DNA from 4 places in the Mesorhizobium sp. B2-3-5 genome. Region 1 is predicted to be linked to each of the others. Evidence: predicted binding sites of a transcription regulator. Region 1 holds the regulator's gene; each other region holds the start of a gene.
The links. The regulator LexA, encoded in region 1, represses DNA repair genes until DNA is damaged. The targets are predictions, from matches to a motif close to TGTTCNNNNTGTGTTCNG.
Positions count from the first base shown of each region.

Region 2: recA (recombinase RecA) is a predicted target of LexA. The motif match lies at 1,684-1,701, and genes of this name have one in related genera.
Region 3: dinB (DNA polymerase IV) is a predicted target of LexA. The motif match lies at 1,571-1,588, and genes of this name have one in related genera.
Region 4: FJ958_RS11575 (PA0069 family radical SAM protein) is a predicted target of LexA. The motif match lies at 1,775-1,792, and genes of this name have one in related genera.

Region 1 covers NZ_VFVX01000002.1:204,108-207,182, reverse strand. Annotated here, with positions in the region: gene FJ958_RS03825 (ComEC/Rec2 family competence protein) at 1-1,209, shown strand, start outside; gene lexA (transcriptional repressor LexA) at 1,203-1,940, opposite strand; gene FJ958_RS03815 (GntR family transcriptional regulator) at 2,326-3,075, opposite strand, start outside.
Region 2 covers NZ_VFVX01000001.1:446,429-449,503, forward strand. Annotated here, with positions in the region: gene FJ958_RS02275 (pseudouridine-5'-phosphate glycosidase) at 1-461, opposite strand, end outside; gene FJ958_RS02280 (carbohydrate kinase family protein) at 533-1,477, opposite strand; gene recA (recombinase RecA) at 1,759-2,856, shown strand.
Region 3 covers NZ_VFVX01000005.1:165,701-168,775, forward strand. Annotated here, with positions in the region: gene FJ958_RS08610 (FGGY-family carbohydrate kinase) at 1-262, shown strand, start outside; gene dinB (DNA polymerase IV) at 281-1,528, opposite strand; gene FJ958_RS08620 (pilus assembly protein TadG-related protein) at 1,840-3,057, opposite strand.
Region 4 covers NZ_VFVX01000007.1:217,386-220,460, reverse strand. Annotated here, with positions in the region: gene FJ958_RS11580 (ribonuclease HII) at 1-392, opposite strand, end outside; gene FJ958_RS11575 (PA0069 family radical SAM protein) at 546-1,700, opposite strand; gene FJ958_RS11570 (glycosyltransferase) at 1,849-2,376, shown strand; gene moaB (molybdenum cofactor biosynthesis protein B) at 2,493-3,047, opposite strand; gene FJ958_RS11560 (4-(cytidine 5'-diphospho)-2-C-methyl-D-erythritol kinase) at 3,049-3,075, opposite strand, start outside.

The sequences.
Region 1 (3,075 bases):
CGCGCGGCCCTGACCATGCGCAACCTGGCGATCTCGGCGATCGCTGTCATCCTGGTCTCGCCGCATGAAGTGGTCGGACCGAGCTTCCAGATGTCGTTCGCCGCGACCGCCGCCCTGGTTGGCGCCTATGCCGGTTGGGCGGATTATCGTGCGCGAAAAACGAGGCCGCCGTCGCCGAAGCTATCCCTGCCAGGGCTTCTGACACAAAAATTCCTGCTGACGACGGGTGGATTGGCTATGACCTCCATCATCGCCGGCAGCGCTACGACGCTGTTTGCCATTTGGCATTTCCAGCGTGTATCGCCGCTCAGCCTGTTCGTCAATCTGGCCGTCATGCCGATCGTATCGGTCGTGATGTTCCTGGCCGTCGCCAGCGCGTTGCTGATGCCGTTCGGCTTGGATGCGCCGTCCCTTTACCTGATGGGCAAGGCCCTGACGGCAATGATCGCAATATCTGCGTGGATATCGGAACGCTCTCCGGTAGATGCGGTCGGACTGATTTCGCAGCAGTCCGTGCTGCTGGTGACGGTCGCCCTGGTTATCGCGACGATGGCGACGACATGGCTGCGGCTCGCCGCACTCCCGTTCGCGCTTGCCGGCCTGTTGACGGTGTCGCATACGCGCACACCGGATGTGCTGATCTCGGAAGACGCGCGGCTGGTCGCGGTGCCGATCGGCGGTGGCGAACTCGCCGTCAGTCGGGCACGCCCGAACGAATTCACCGTCGACAACTGGAAACGCGCATTGGTATCCGAAAGCATCGTCGTGCCGGAGGTGTTCAACAAGACTGATGGGCAGTTCACCATTGCCGATGCCGTAAATCTGCCGCCGGGAGCACCGTTCTACTGCACCGACGGCGTCTGTCTCGCCAGGCACCCGTCCGGAGCGATCGTCGCGCATGTCGAAGACCGCAAAAACACCTGGAAGGCCTGCGGTTTCGCCGACGTGATCGTCGTCAACGACGCGACTGGCTATGACGCCTGCCATAACCCGCTGGTTCTCGTCGTCACCAAACGGCAACTCGCTCGCAACGGAAGTGCCGCGGTCTTCTTCGACCGCCAATCGGCGATCGGCCCGCCAACCGTCAACTTCGCCGTCGACAGGCCATACCGGCCCTGGCATGAACAGCGCAAATTCTCGCGCGAGGCGAGGGGGCTGCCGCCCTATAAAAAGCCTGACAATGCAAGCGCACCAATCCCTGCTCAGTAGCGCCTGATCAGCCCGACGAGCTTGCCTTGCACCTTGACCCTGTCCGGTCCGAAAATGCGGGTCTCGTAGGCCGGGTTGGCGGCTTCAAGGGCAATCGAAGCTCCCTTGCGGCGGAACCGTTTCAGGGTCGCTTCCTCTTCGTCGACCAGCGCCACGACGATCTCGCCCGGGCTCGCTGTATCGGCGTTGCGGATGATGACCGTGTCGCCATCGAAGATACCGGCCTCGATCATCGAGTCCCCCTTGACCTCCAGCGCATAGTGCTCGCCGCCCATGATCATGTCAGGCGGCACCGAGATCGAATGCGTCTGGTGCTGGATGGCATCGATCGGCACACCGGCGGCGATACGGCCCATCACCGGGATCGAGACCGCGGGAATCGCATCGTCGTCATTGCCGGCCGCGGGCAAGCGCGACGATGCCGGCTTGATCTGACGACCAAGGTTGCCCTGACCGAGGCTGCCCTGGATGACACTTGGCGAAAATTTCTTTGCGGCATTGAGGCCCGGCGCGATCGAATCCGGCAGCCTGAGCACTTCCAGTGCGCGCGCCCTGTTGGGCAGTCGGCGAATAAAGCCACGTTCCTCCAGCGCCGTGATCAGGCGGTGGATCCCCGACTTGGAGGCAAGATCAAGAGCCTCTTTCATCTCGTCGAAGGAGGGCGGGATGCCGCTTTCCTTGAGCCGTTCATGAATGAACATCAGCAGTTCATGTTGCTTGCGCGTCAGCATGGCGGCCCCCAAGGCATTGAACGAAGGGTCTGAATCGGAATCGAAAAACAAACCCAGAACAAACCCTATCTGTTCCAGTTGTGTTCCGCAACCGTTTAAAGTTTAGTGAATTTGTTAAGGGGTTCGAAATTTTTGCCGCCGGCAACAAACGGCAACCGACGATTTCCGCCGCCGACACACGCATTGAAATCGTTTTGGTTAATGGCCTGTGGCCCATCCCTTGTTGAGGTTTGGCTTCAGTCGTCTGAAAGGCGCACGGGGCGGATTTATGGAGTCGCCCAGTGTCATTCCAGCGGAACGAAACGAAACCAAAACGCCAACGTTCGCCAGCTCGCTTGGCGGATAGATCCATGCGTAAGCGTCGGGCGGCGCGGAAGCGCCGAAATCATCCGGAAACCGCTTTCAGGCTGCCGGCGCGTGCGGTGTAGTTGTTGGCGCCGCTATCTTCGCTGTGAACATAGACGTGCAGCGTGTAGCCGATATGCGCCGTCATCAATGCCTTTGCCCGCTCGACATCGCGATCGAGCGCCGCCTCCATGATCGCGGTGTGATGCTCGATCGCGATCGCCTCGCGCAGGGCGTCCATGGCCTCTCCATAGCCATGCTTGAGGCCGGCCGCCGCCCGCAATGTCGGCGCCAGGCCGAGAAAACGATGATGCCGCCGCAGCTGATCCGCGATCGTCGAACGGAATCGCGACAGCCAGTTGGACGTCGCAGCACTCAGCAGCGCCGCGTGAAACGCCTCGTGGCTCTCGTCCCACTGGTCGACGGCCGCGTCCGAGGGGTCGTCAACCGCGGTCTTGCAGCGCGAGAGCCGGTAATGCGCGGTGACAACGGCATCTTCCCATTGCCGGTCGCCTTTCTCCATCGATTCCACGAACAGGGGTATTTCGACGACCATTCTTGCCCGCGCCAGATCCTCGAGTTCGGCGCGCGACACGGGGGCGACGGCAAAGCCGCGATTGCTGATGGCGGTGACAAGGCGCTCGGCTTCAAGCCGAGACAATGCTTCACGCAGCGGCGTCCAGCCGACGCCATATGTGCCGCGCAGCGCACTCAGCTTGAGCGGCGCACCGGGCATGAGGCGCGTCGTCAGGATATCGCGCCGCAGCAGCTGATAGGCCGCCTCCGTCTT
Region 2 (3,075 bases), on a different contig from region 1:
GTGCGCGCCAACTCATCGAGGTCGGCCGAGATATCGAAACTCTTTTCGGCCCCCTTATGCACGCCGCCGATGCCGCCGGTGGCGAACACTTTTATCCCCACCATGTGCGCAGCGATCATGGTCGCGGCGACCGTGGTGCCGCCCGTGCGCCCTTGCGCGACGGCAAAACCGAGGTCGGCGCGCGACAGCTTCATCGCATCGCCGGTCATGGCCAGCGATTCGCGCTCGCCGTCGGAAAGACCGATCTTAATGCGGCCGCCAACCACGGCGATCGTGGCGGGCACGGCACCGCCATCGCTGATGATCTTTTCGACATTGGCCGCCATGGCGCCATTGTCGGGGTAGGGCATGCCATGGGTGATGATGGTGCTCTCCAGCGCCACCACCGGGCGCCCGGCGGCCAGGGCTTGCGCCACGGGAGCATGGACATCGATGAAGGGGTGGGCGGTCTCTGGGGTCATCTCGAATCTCCAATCGCGGCGCATCCACCAGGACGCGTAATCATCACTGCGGCGCTATGAATTTGCCGGTCTCATGCCACTTCCCGCGCATCCGGCACAAGGGCCAGTGCTTCCGCGAAGCTTGCCGCGGTGAATTCGGGCACGGCGTTGGCGCTTTCGATGGCCAGCGTCGCCGCCGCAATGCCTTCGCGCAGGGCCTTGCGCAAGGGCAGACCGCGCAGCAGCGCCGCGACCGTCGCGCCCGCCAGCGCGTCGCCGGCGCCGGTGACATCGGCGACTTTCCTCGGGGCAGGCGGCAGGATCGAAAAAGCGCCTGTTTCATCAAAGCCCAGCACCGGCGCGCTGCCTGCCGTGACCACGCCGCTGGCAAGCCCGCTGCATCGCAACCCGTCGATCATTTCCCGCTCGGCGGCATTTGCATTGACGCCAGCCAGCACGACGGCCTCTCGCCGGTTCATGAAGAGCTGCGCCAGTTCGCCAAGCACCGGTATCAGCCGCGTCACCTTGGCCGGCGAAATGGCAATGGCGAAAACCGGCTTGCCGGCGGCGAGCGAGACCAGCCGCACCAGAGCCGACGCCGGCAGATTGGCATCGCACAGGATGGCATCGGCATCGGCGACCACCTCCCGCACCTTGGAGCGCCTGATTTGCTTGGGAAACGCCAGGTCATAGAGCGCCATGTCGGCAAAGCCGACGATCAGCTCACCCTCGCGGTCGATCAGCGCCGTGTAACTCGGCGTGGTGCGGTCGAGGAACACTGCCGACAGGTCTGTAATGCCTGCTTCTCCTATAGCACGTAAAACGGTATCGCCCGCGGCATCGCCGCCACGCACGGACAGCAGCGAAGCCGAGACACCACGGCGCACCGTGCTGCGCAGCGCGTTGAAGACGCCGCCACCGACGTCCTCGCGCATTGTGCCGGGATTGGACGCCGCCGGCACATACGGGCCGGCCACCTGGCCACGGCGATCGATATGGGCGCCGCCCACGGCCAATATCTTTGCGGATTTCACCATGGCGGCGATATGACCTTTGTTGTTGGCGCCGCACAAGCGCTACACTGCGCGACAGAGCTTCGCATGCAAGGCAGCGATTCGACGGATCGATACAATCAAGCCATCTGGCCCAACGCGGAGGACATTTCTGCCTCGGTCTGCGAGACAAAAAAAGAACAGATCAGGATATCTCTTACTTTTCAGTTGGTTGTCTCCCCTTGCCAAATGAGAACAAAAAAGGTACAAAATGACAGGGATTGCGGATTGTCCGGCCTTCATTGACGACCAAGGGGTGATGTATCATGGCTCAGAATACTTTGCGGCTTGTAGAGGATAAGGCAGTGGACAAATCAAAGGCTCTGGATGCGGCGCTGTCGCAAATCGAGCGGGCGTTCGGCAAGGGCTCGATCATGCGGCTCGGCGCCAACGAGCAGGTCGTCGAGATCGAAACGGTGCCGACCGGCTCGCTTGGCCTCGACATCGCGCTTGGCGTTGGTGGCCTGCCGCGCGGCCGCATCATCGAGATCTACGGGCCGGAAAGCTCGGGCAAGACGACGTTGGCGCTGCACACCGTGGCTGAAGCCCAGAAAAAGGGCGGCATCTGCGCTTTCGTCGATGCCGAGCATGCGCTCGATCCGGTCTATGCCCGCAAGCTCGGCGTCGATCTTGAAAACCTCCTGATTTCGCAGCCCGACACCGGCGAGCAGGCGCTGGAGATCTGCGACACGCTGGTGCGCTCCGGCGCCATCGACGTGCTGGTGGTCGATTCGGTGGCGGCGCTGACGCCGCGTGCCGAAATCGAAGGCGAGATGGGCGATTCGCTGCCCGGCCTGCAGGCCCGGCTGATGAGCCAGGCGCTGCGCAAGCTGACCGCTTCGATCTCGCGTTCCAACACCATGGTCATCTTCATCAATCAGATCCGTATGAAGATCGGCGTCATGTTCGGTTCGCCCGAAACCACCACGGGCGGCAACGCCTTGAAATTCTATGCATCGGTGCGCCTCGACATCCGCCGCATCGGCTCGGTCAAGGACCGCGACGAGGTCGTCGGCAATCAGACCCGCGTCAAGGTGGTCAAGAACAAGCTGGCGCCGCCCTTCAAGGTGGTCGAGTTCGACATCATGTACGGCGAGGGCGTGTCCAAGACCGGCGAACTGGTCGATCTTGGCGTCAAGGCCGGCGTGGTCGAAAAGTCGGGTGCCTGGTTCTCCTACAATTCGCAGCGCCTCGGCCAGGGCCGCGAGAATGCAAAACTGTTCCTGCGCGACAATCCCGACACCGCGCGCGAGATCGAACTGGCGCTCAGGCAGAACGCCGGATTGATCGCCGAGAAATTCCTTGAAAATGGTGGCTCTGAAGGTGGGGACGATGGTTTTGAGGACGAAGCCGGCGCGATGTAGGGCGATGGCCAGAGTTCGGCCATGAATTCAGCCTTTCACCTGATGCTTAAGTAACCGAGTTCTTTAGTACCGCGTTCCAAACCGCCGGCCTTCGCGCCGGCGGTTTCGTTTTGGCGAGCCCGCCAAGCTCCTGGATTGGCCAATTCCGTGTTTCTGGACAGGGTCGGGCGTGCCCGCTAAAAGGCCAAGTCTATTTTCTAAGAAGCAGAGACCAGTTTC
Region 3 (3,075 bases), on a different contig from region 1:
AAGCCCATTGGTCCGCCAACTGCTGGCCGACACAACCGGCCTGGTCGTGGTGGCTCCGACCTCGCCGGAGCCGGTGCTGCTGGGCTCGGCGATGCTCGGAGCCGTCGCTGCCGGAGCCTATGAGGATCTGGTGACGGCCATGGCCGTCATGTCGGAACTCGGCGAAGTCTATCATCCCAACGCGCCGCTGGCCGGCTGGCACGCCAAGCGGTTCGCGGCGTTTGAGCTGCTGCAGCAGACGGGCAGGGCGATCAGAGGCTGAGACGGGTGCGCAATCCGTTCACAGTTCCTTTTCCGCCAGTTCCCTGAATTCGTCGGGCACCGAGCGCGCCGCTTCCAACGCCACCGTGCCGTAGCCGACCGCCTGTTTGCCGAAGCGCTCGCGGATCTTGTCGATGGCGCGGTCGGCGCCGAAGCGCGCCAGGCCTTTTTCGGTGCCGGGCCGGCGCTTTTCGTCGGCAAGCCCGAGCGGCAGGTCGAGCTGCAGCTCGGCACTTTCCTCCAGATGCGAGACCGAGATTGCCAGCAGCGAGATCGTCTTCTCGCGGGGGTGATCGGCCAGCACGCCGCGCACCAGATCGCCGGCGATTTCGGCCAGCATGGTGGTCGCCGAGATCGGCTGGTCGAGGGTGATCGAGCGCGTCACGGCGCGGAGGTCGGCAAAGCGCACGCGCACCGTCACCGTGCGGCCGGGCCGCGCCTTGGCGCGCAACCGGCTGGCGACGCGGTCGGCCAGATGCAGCAGCGTGGGCACGATCACCCGCGCCACGGCCGGCTTCTGGCCAAGCGCCGATTGCGCGCCGGCCGAATGCGCGCGGCGCTTCGTCTCCAGCTTCCTCGGGTCGCGGTTCCAAGACAGGGCGGCGAGCTTTTCGCCGGCGGCGGGGCCGAGCAGCCGCATCAGCGCGCCGCTATGCGTCCTGGCCAGCTGGCCGATGGTCTCGACGCCGATTTCGGCCAGCCGCGCCCTGGTCGCCGGGCCGACGCCCCACATCAGCGAGACCGGCAAATCGTGCAGGAAGGCAAGCTCGGTGCCGGGATCGACCACCACCAGCCCGTCGGGCTTGGCGACCTGCGAGGCGATCTTGGCCAGATGCTTGGTGCGGGCCACGCCGATCGAGATCGGCAGGCCGAGTTCGGCCCGCACGCGGCGGCGGATGGTTTCGGCGATCTCTCGCGGCTGCCCGAACAGATGCGTGCAACCGGCGACATCGGCGAAGGCTTCGTCGATGGAGACGCGTTCCACCACTGGCGTGAAATCGTCGAGCACCTTGATCGCCGCGTCGCCCAGCCGCTGATAGTGGCTGAAATTGCCGCCGACGAAGATCAGCTGCGGGCAAAGCTCGCGCGCCTTGCGCCCCGGCATGCCGCCACGCACGCCGAAGGCGCGCGCCTCATAGGAGGCGGCCAGCACCACGCCGCCGCCGACCGCGATCGGCTTGCCGCGCAGCGACGGGTCTAGCAGCTGCTCGACCGAGGCATAGAAGGCATCGAGATCGGCATGCAGGATGGTGGCTGTCGTTTCCATCCCGACCGCTCATCCGCAGTTGCTGATAGATGCGAACGAATGAAGAACAAAAAGGGATCATTGTCAAGCAAGGAACGGGTTTGTTGAAAGCATCCCGCGGATTGGCGACATCGGCGATGAGCGTGGCCCTCTCCCCGTCACTCTACCGGAGAGGATGCCGGCAGGCAGGCGAGGGGCGGCTCTGACTTCGAAAGGAAAGCTGCTTAGCCTGAACCTGGAAGAGAGCCGCCGCCTAACCAATATGCCCAGCCCGCAACGCCGTCTTGATCGTTTCCAGAGACGGCTTGCCGCCGGCGGCAAGCTCTCTCGGCTCACTTGACGAGCGTGATTAGGCGGCCCGCATACATTTCGCGATTTCCGAGCGCCGCCGCGCAATCCGACTGCACGGCCGAATTTCCTGTCATCTGCACGGTATCGCCGACGAGCCGGATGCAATCGCCCTGGGAATTCATATCCGAGTTGCCCGCGTAGAATATCGGCGCGTCCGGCGCGTAGATGAAGCCGCTGATCACCGAGCCGGCCCCGCCGTTCAGTGTCAGCGGCGATGTATTGCCGCGATCCTGGAATATGGTGATGCCGGCATAGGTGCCGCTGGTGGGAGGCGAGAGGGTCACCTGTTCGTTTGCGTTGATGTAGATCTGCGCGCCTTCCATCAGGAATATCGTCACGCCCTGGCCGGCGAGGCTGCCATTTCCGCCGGGCTTTATGGTGACCCCACGCAGTATGTAGACGCCGGGGTTGAGCGTGATGTTTCCCGACCATGTCTTGTCGCAATAGGTGCCGGGCGAAAGGGTGATGGATTTGCCGTTGGGTGCCGTCTGGCAAAGCGTGTAGGGGGGAGGGGTGACGTTAGCCAGCGGGTCAAACGACGCATACTGACGTTCGAGCGGATTGCCGCAACTCAAGCTGGCGTTGGGCGGCAAGAGGCCGGAAGTGCCGCCAACGGTCGAAACGCAGCTGGCGCTCACCAGCGCAGATCCGCCTCTGTTGACGGAATCGGCCGCGTCCGAGTTGGCGGCGATCACGCAGTGGTTCATCGCGACGTCGGTCGAGCCTTGCAGGTTGACCGCGGCGGATGCGTGAGGATCGAGCGCAAGTACGCAGGCCTGCGCACCGGGCACGATCTTGACCAGGGTGGAGCGCGAGGCTTGCCAGTTAGGCAGGGCGCTGATGAAGCTCGGGCGGCTGATGCTGGATGAAAGCGAAATGTAGTAGGCGCTGGGGTTACCGCTGGCTGCTGCCGTGAGGGCAGCGACGCTTCCCGAATATTCCTGCTGGTCGGCGGCGCGCATATTGGCCGTGAAGAAGTTCTGGCCGAGTTGCTGTATGTCGCCAGCCGCCATGCCGGCATAATACTTTGTCCCGATGGCGAGCCCCGCCGCGTCCAGCGAGTTCTGCAAGTGGTCGGCGTCGTCGCTCGTGCCCACCAGATCGATCGCGCCGGCCACGCCAAGCATCAGCGGCAGCATCGCGATCACCGTGGTCAGCGCGAAATTGCCGCGCTCCGAAGCCCAGAAGTCTTTCAACACGACAGCGCCCCTCGTCAG
Region 4 (3,075 bases), on a different contig from region 1:
CCGTCGGCGAGCGCGAGCTTGGGTTTTACCGGCAGGCCGACCAGCGCGCGGCGCATTGCTTCCAGGCTGGCCTTGAGGATGTTGCTGTTGTCGATGCCCTCGGCGCTGATCGACGCCATCGAAACCCCAAGCGCGGAGCCGATGATGCGCAGGAAAAGCGCCTCGCGCTGCAAATGGCTGAGCCGTTTGGAATCGTCCAGGCCTTCCGGGATATTGGCGGGGTCGAGCACCACCGCGGCGGCGACGACAGGCCCGGCCAGCGGACCGCGGCCGGCCTCATCCATCCCCGCGACCGGCCACAGCCCGTCGGCCATCGCCTTCGTCTCGAAGGAGAAATCGGGTTTCTCGACGATTTCGAAGAGAAGCGGAGAATCGGAACGCGCGCGAGCCATGTTGCGGCGAGGTTCGCATTGGCTCCGATTCTCCGCAAGTCCCTCCGGGTCGGGTGGGGCGCCGGACCGGGAGGGCACCGTCTGCAGGCCGGGGCAGGCCGGACGGGATTTTTTGCTTGGCAGCAATGAAACTGCCGCAGCGCTTTGGTGTCTTCAGAGCAGCATCAACTGCTCCTGGTCCTTTCCGGCCGCGACGAATTGGTCGGTCCGCAGGGTGCGCCGCTCGGCGTTGAGACCGAGTCGTTTGGCGGTGATCTCGAAGCGGCGGCCGATCTGCCAAGCATAGGGTCCGGCGCCCTTCATGCGCTTGCCCCATTCCGAATCGTAGTCCTTGCCGTCGCGCATCGAGCGGATCAGCGACATCACGTGGCGATAGCGGTCGGGATAGTGGCGCAGCAGCCAGTCCTTGAAGATCGGGCTGACTTCCAGCGGCAGGCGCAGCACGACATAGCCCGCCTCGCGCGCGCCGGCGGCACGGGCCGAATCGAGGATCCGTTCCATTTCCTGGTCGGTAAGGCCGGGGATGATCGGCGCCACCATCACCGAAGTTGGAACGCCGGCATCCGAAAGCTGCCTGATCGCTTCTAGCCGCTTGGTCGGCGTCGACGCCCGCGGCTCCATCGTCCTGGCCAGCATGCGATCCATTGTCGTCACCGACAGCGCCACCTTGGCGAGCCCACGTTCGGCCATGCGCGACAGGATGTCGATGTCTCGCGTCACCAGAGCGGATTTGGTGACGATGCCGACCGGATGGCCGCGCGCTTCCAGCACTTCGAGGATCTCGCGCATGATCCGGTACTGCTTCTCGATCGGCTGGTAGGGGTCGGTGTTGGTGCCGATGGCGATGGTGCGCGGCTGGTAGCCATCCTTAGACAGTTCCTTGTCGAGCAGTCGCGCCGCATCCGGCTTGGCGAACAGCTTGGATTCGAAATCCAGGCCAGGCGACAGGCCCATGAACGCGTGTGTCGGCCGCGCGAAGCAATAGACGCAGCCATGCTCGCAGCCGCGATAAGGGTTGATCGACCGGTCAAAGGAGATATCGGGCGATTCATTGCGGGTGATGATGGTGCGCGGCTTTTCCACCTGCACCTCGGTCTTGAATGGAGGCAGTTCTTCCAGCGAACTCCAGCCATCATCGAAAACATGCCGGCTGACAGGTTCGAACCGGCCGGACGGATTGATGCCCGCCGACCGGCCGCGGTTGCGGTCCGGACGGATGCGCATGCCGCTCTGCTCGATCATCGCATTGGCCATCTCGGCTCTTCCTGCTCCGAAGGCGGCAATGTCTGCACGCATGATCGGTTCCATCTTTGCCCGCTCCCAAGGACTGTCCATGTTGTGTCGAATCGCTCTGCTCATGAAATTATTCCTATTTCGCCGACGAGAACAAAGCAAGAACTTTCTATATTGCGCTGCAAAACTGGCACTCTGCGCGGCTTTCCGCTATTCGGCTGACATGCTCAGTGTTCTCATCGAAACCCGCAATGACGAGGAGGCTCTTGCCCGCACGCTCGGCTCGCTGATTGGCGGGGCGGTCGAGGGCCTGGTGCGCGAGGTCGTCGTCTGCGACACCGGTTCCACCGACCAGACGCATTATGTCGCCGAGCACGCCGGTTGCCAGTATGTGGCGAGCGGCGGTATCGCCGCCGGTATCCGGCAGGCCAAGGGCGACTGGCTGCTACTGCTGGAGCCGGGCGCTCGGCTGGTGGAGGGCTGGATCGAGGCGATCATCGCCCACACGGCCAGGCAAACCATGGCGGCGCGATTCTCACGCGCGCGGGGTAGCCGCGCGCCGTTCCTGGCCCGCGTCTTTTCGGGAAACCGGGCGCTCGCCGAAGGGCTGGTGATCAGCAAGCGTCAGGCCGCGTCCCTGTCGAAGAACGCCGGCAGCGCCGAGGCTCTGGCGCGCGGCCTGGCGACAAAGAAACTCGACGCCGAGATATGGGTCGCCCCGGTGAAGCAGGAACACCGCTCTCCGAAGTGATTTTTTGCAACGGCTGTTTCGTTGCGCATTGCAGAAAATGTGACGCGGATTAGCGGAGGCGCCGGTGCCGTTCCGTTTTGGAAATGGCGCTTGGAAAGCCATTCAGCCTTTGGTTCTTACGGAGCGGCTTTTCCGCGCCGCAGATGCTCGTCCAGGCGCGGCATGATCTCGACGAAGTTGCAGGGCATGTGCCGGTAGTCGAGTTGCGCCTTGAGGATGCCGTCCCAGGCGTCCTTGCAGGCGCCGGGCGAGCCCGGCAGCACGAAGACGAAGGTGGCGTTGACCACGCCGCCGGTTGCCCGGCTCTGGATCGTCGAGGTGCCGATCTTGTCGTAGGAGATGCGGTGGAACACTTCCGAAAAGCCGTCCATGCGTTTTTCGAAGATCGGCTCCAGCGCCTCCGGCGTCACGTCGCGCCCGGTGAAGCCGGTGCCGCCGGTGGTGATGACAACGTCGATCCCTGTGTCCTTCGACCAGCCAAGCACCTTGTCACGGATTTTGTCACGGTCGTCGGTGACGATATCGCGGGCGGCCAGGATGTGGCCGGCCTCGGTGATGCGGTCTGCCAGCGTCTGGCCGGATTTGTCGTCGGCGAGGCCGCGCGTGTCCGAAACGGTCAGCACCGCAATGCGCACCGGGATGAACGAACGGCTCTCGTCAGTCGTGGCCATCTCACTCAGCAGCCTCCGATGTCATGCT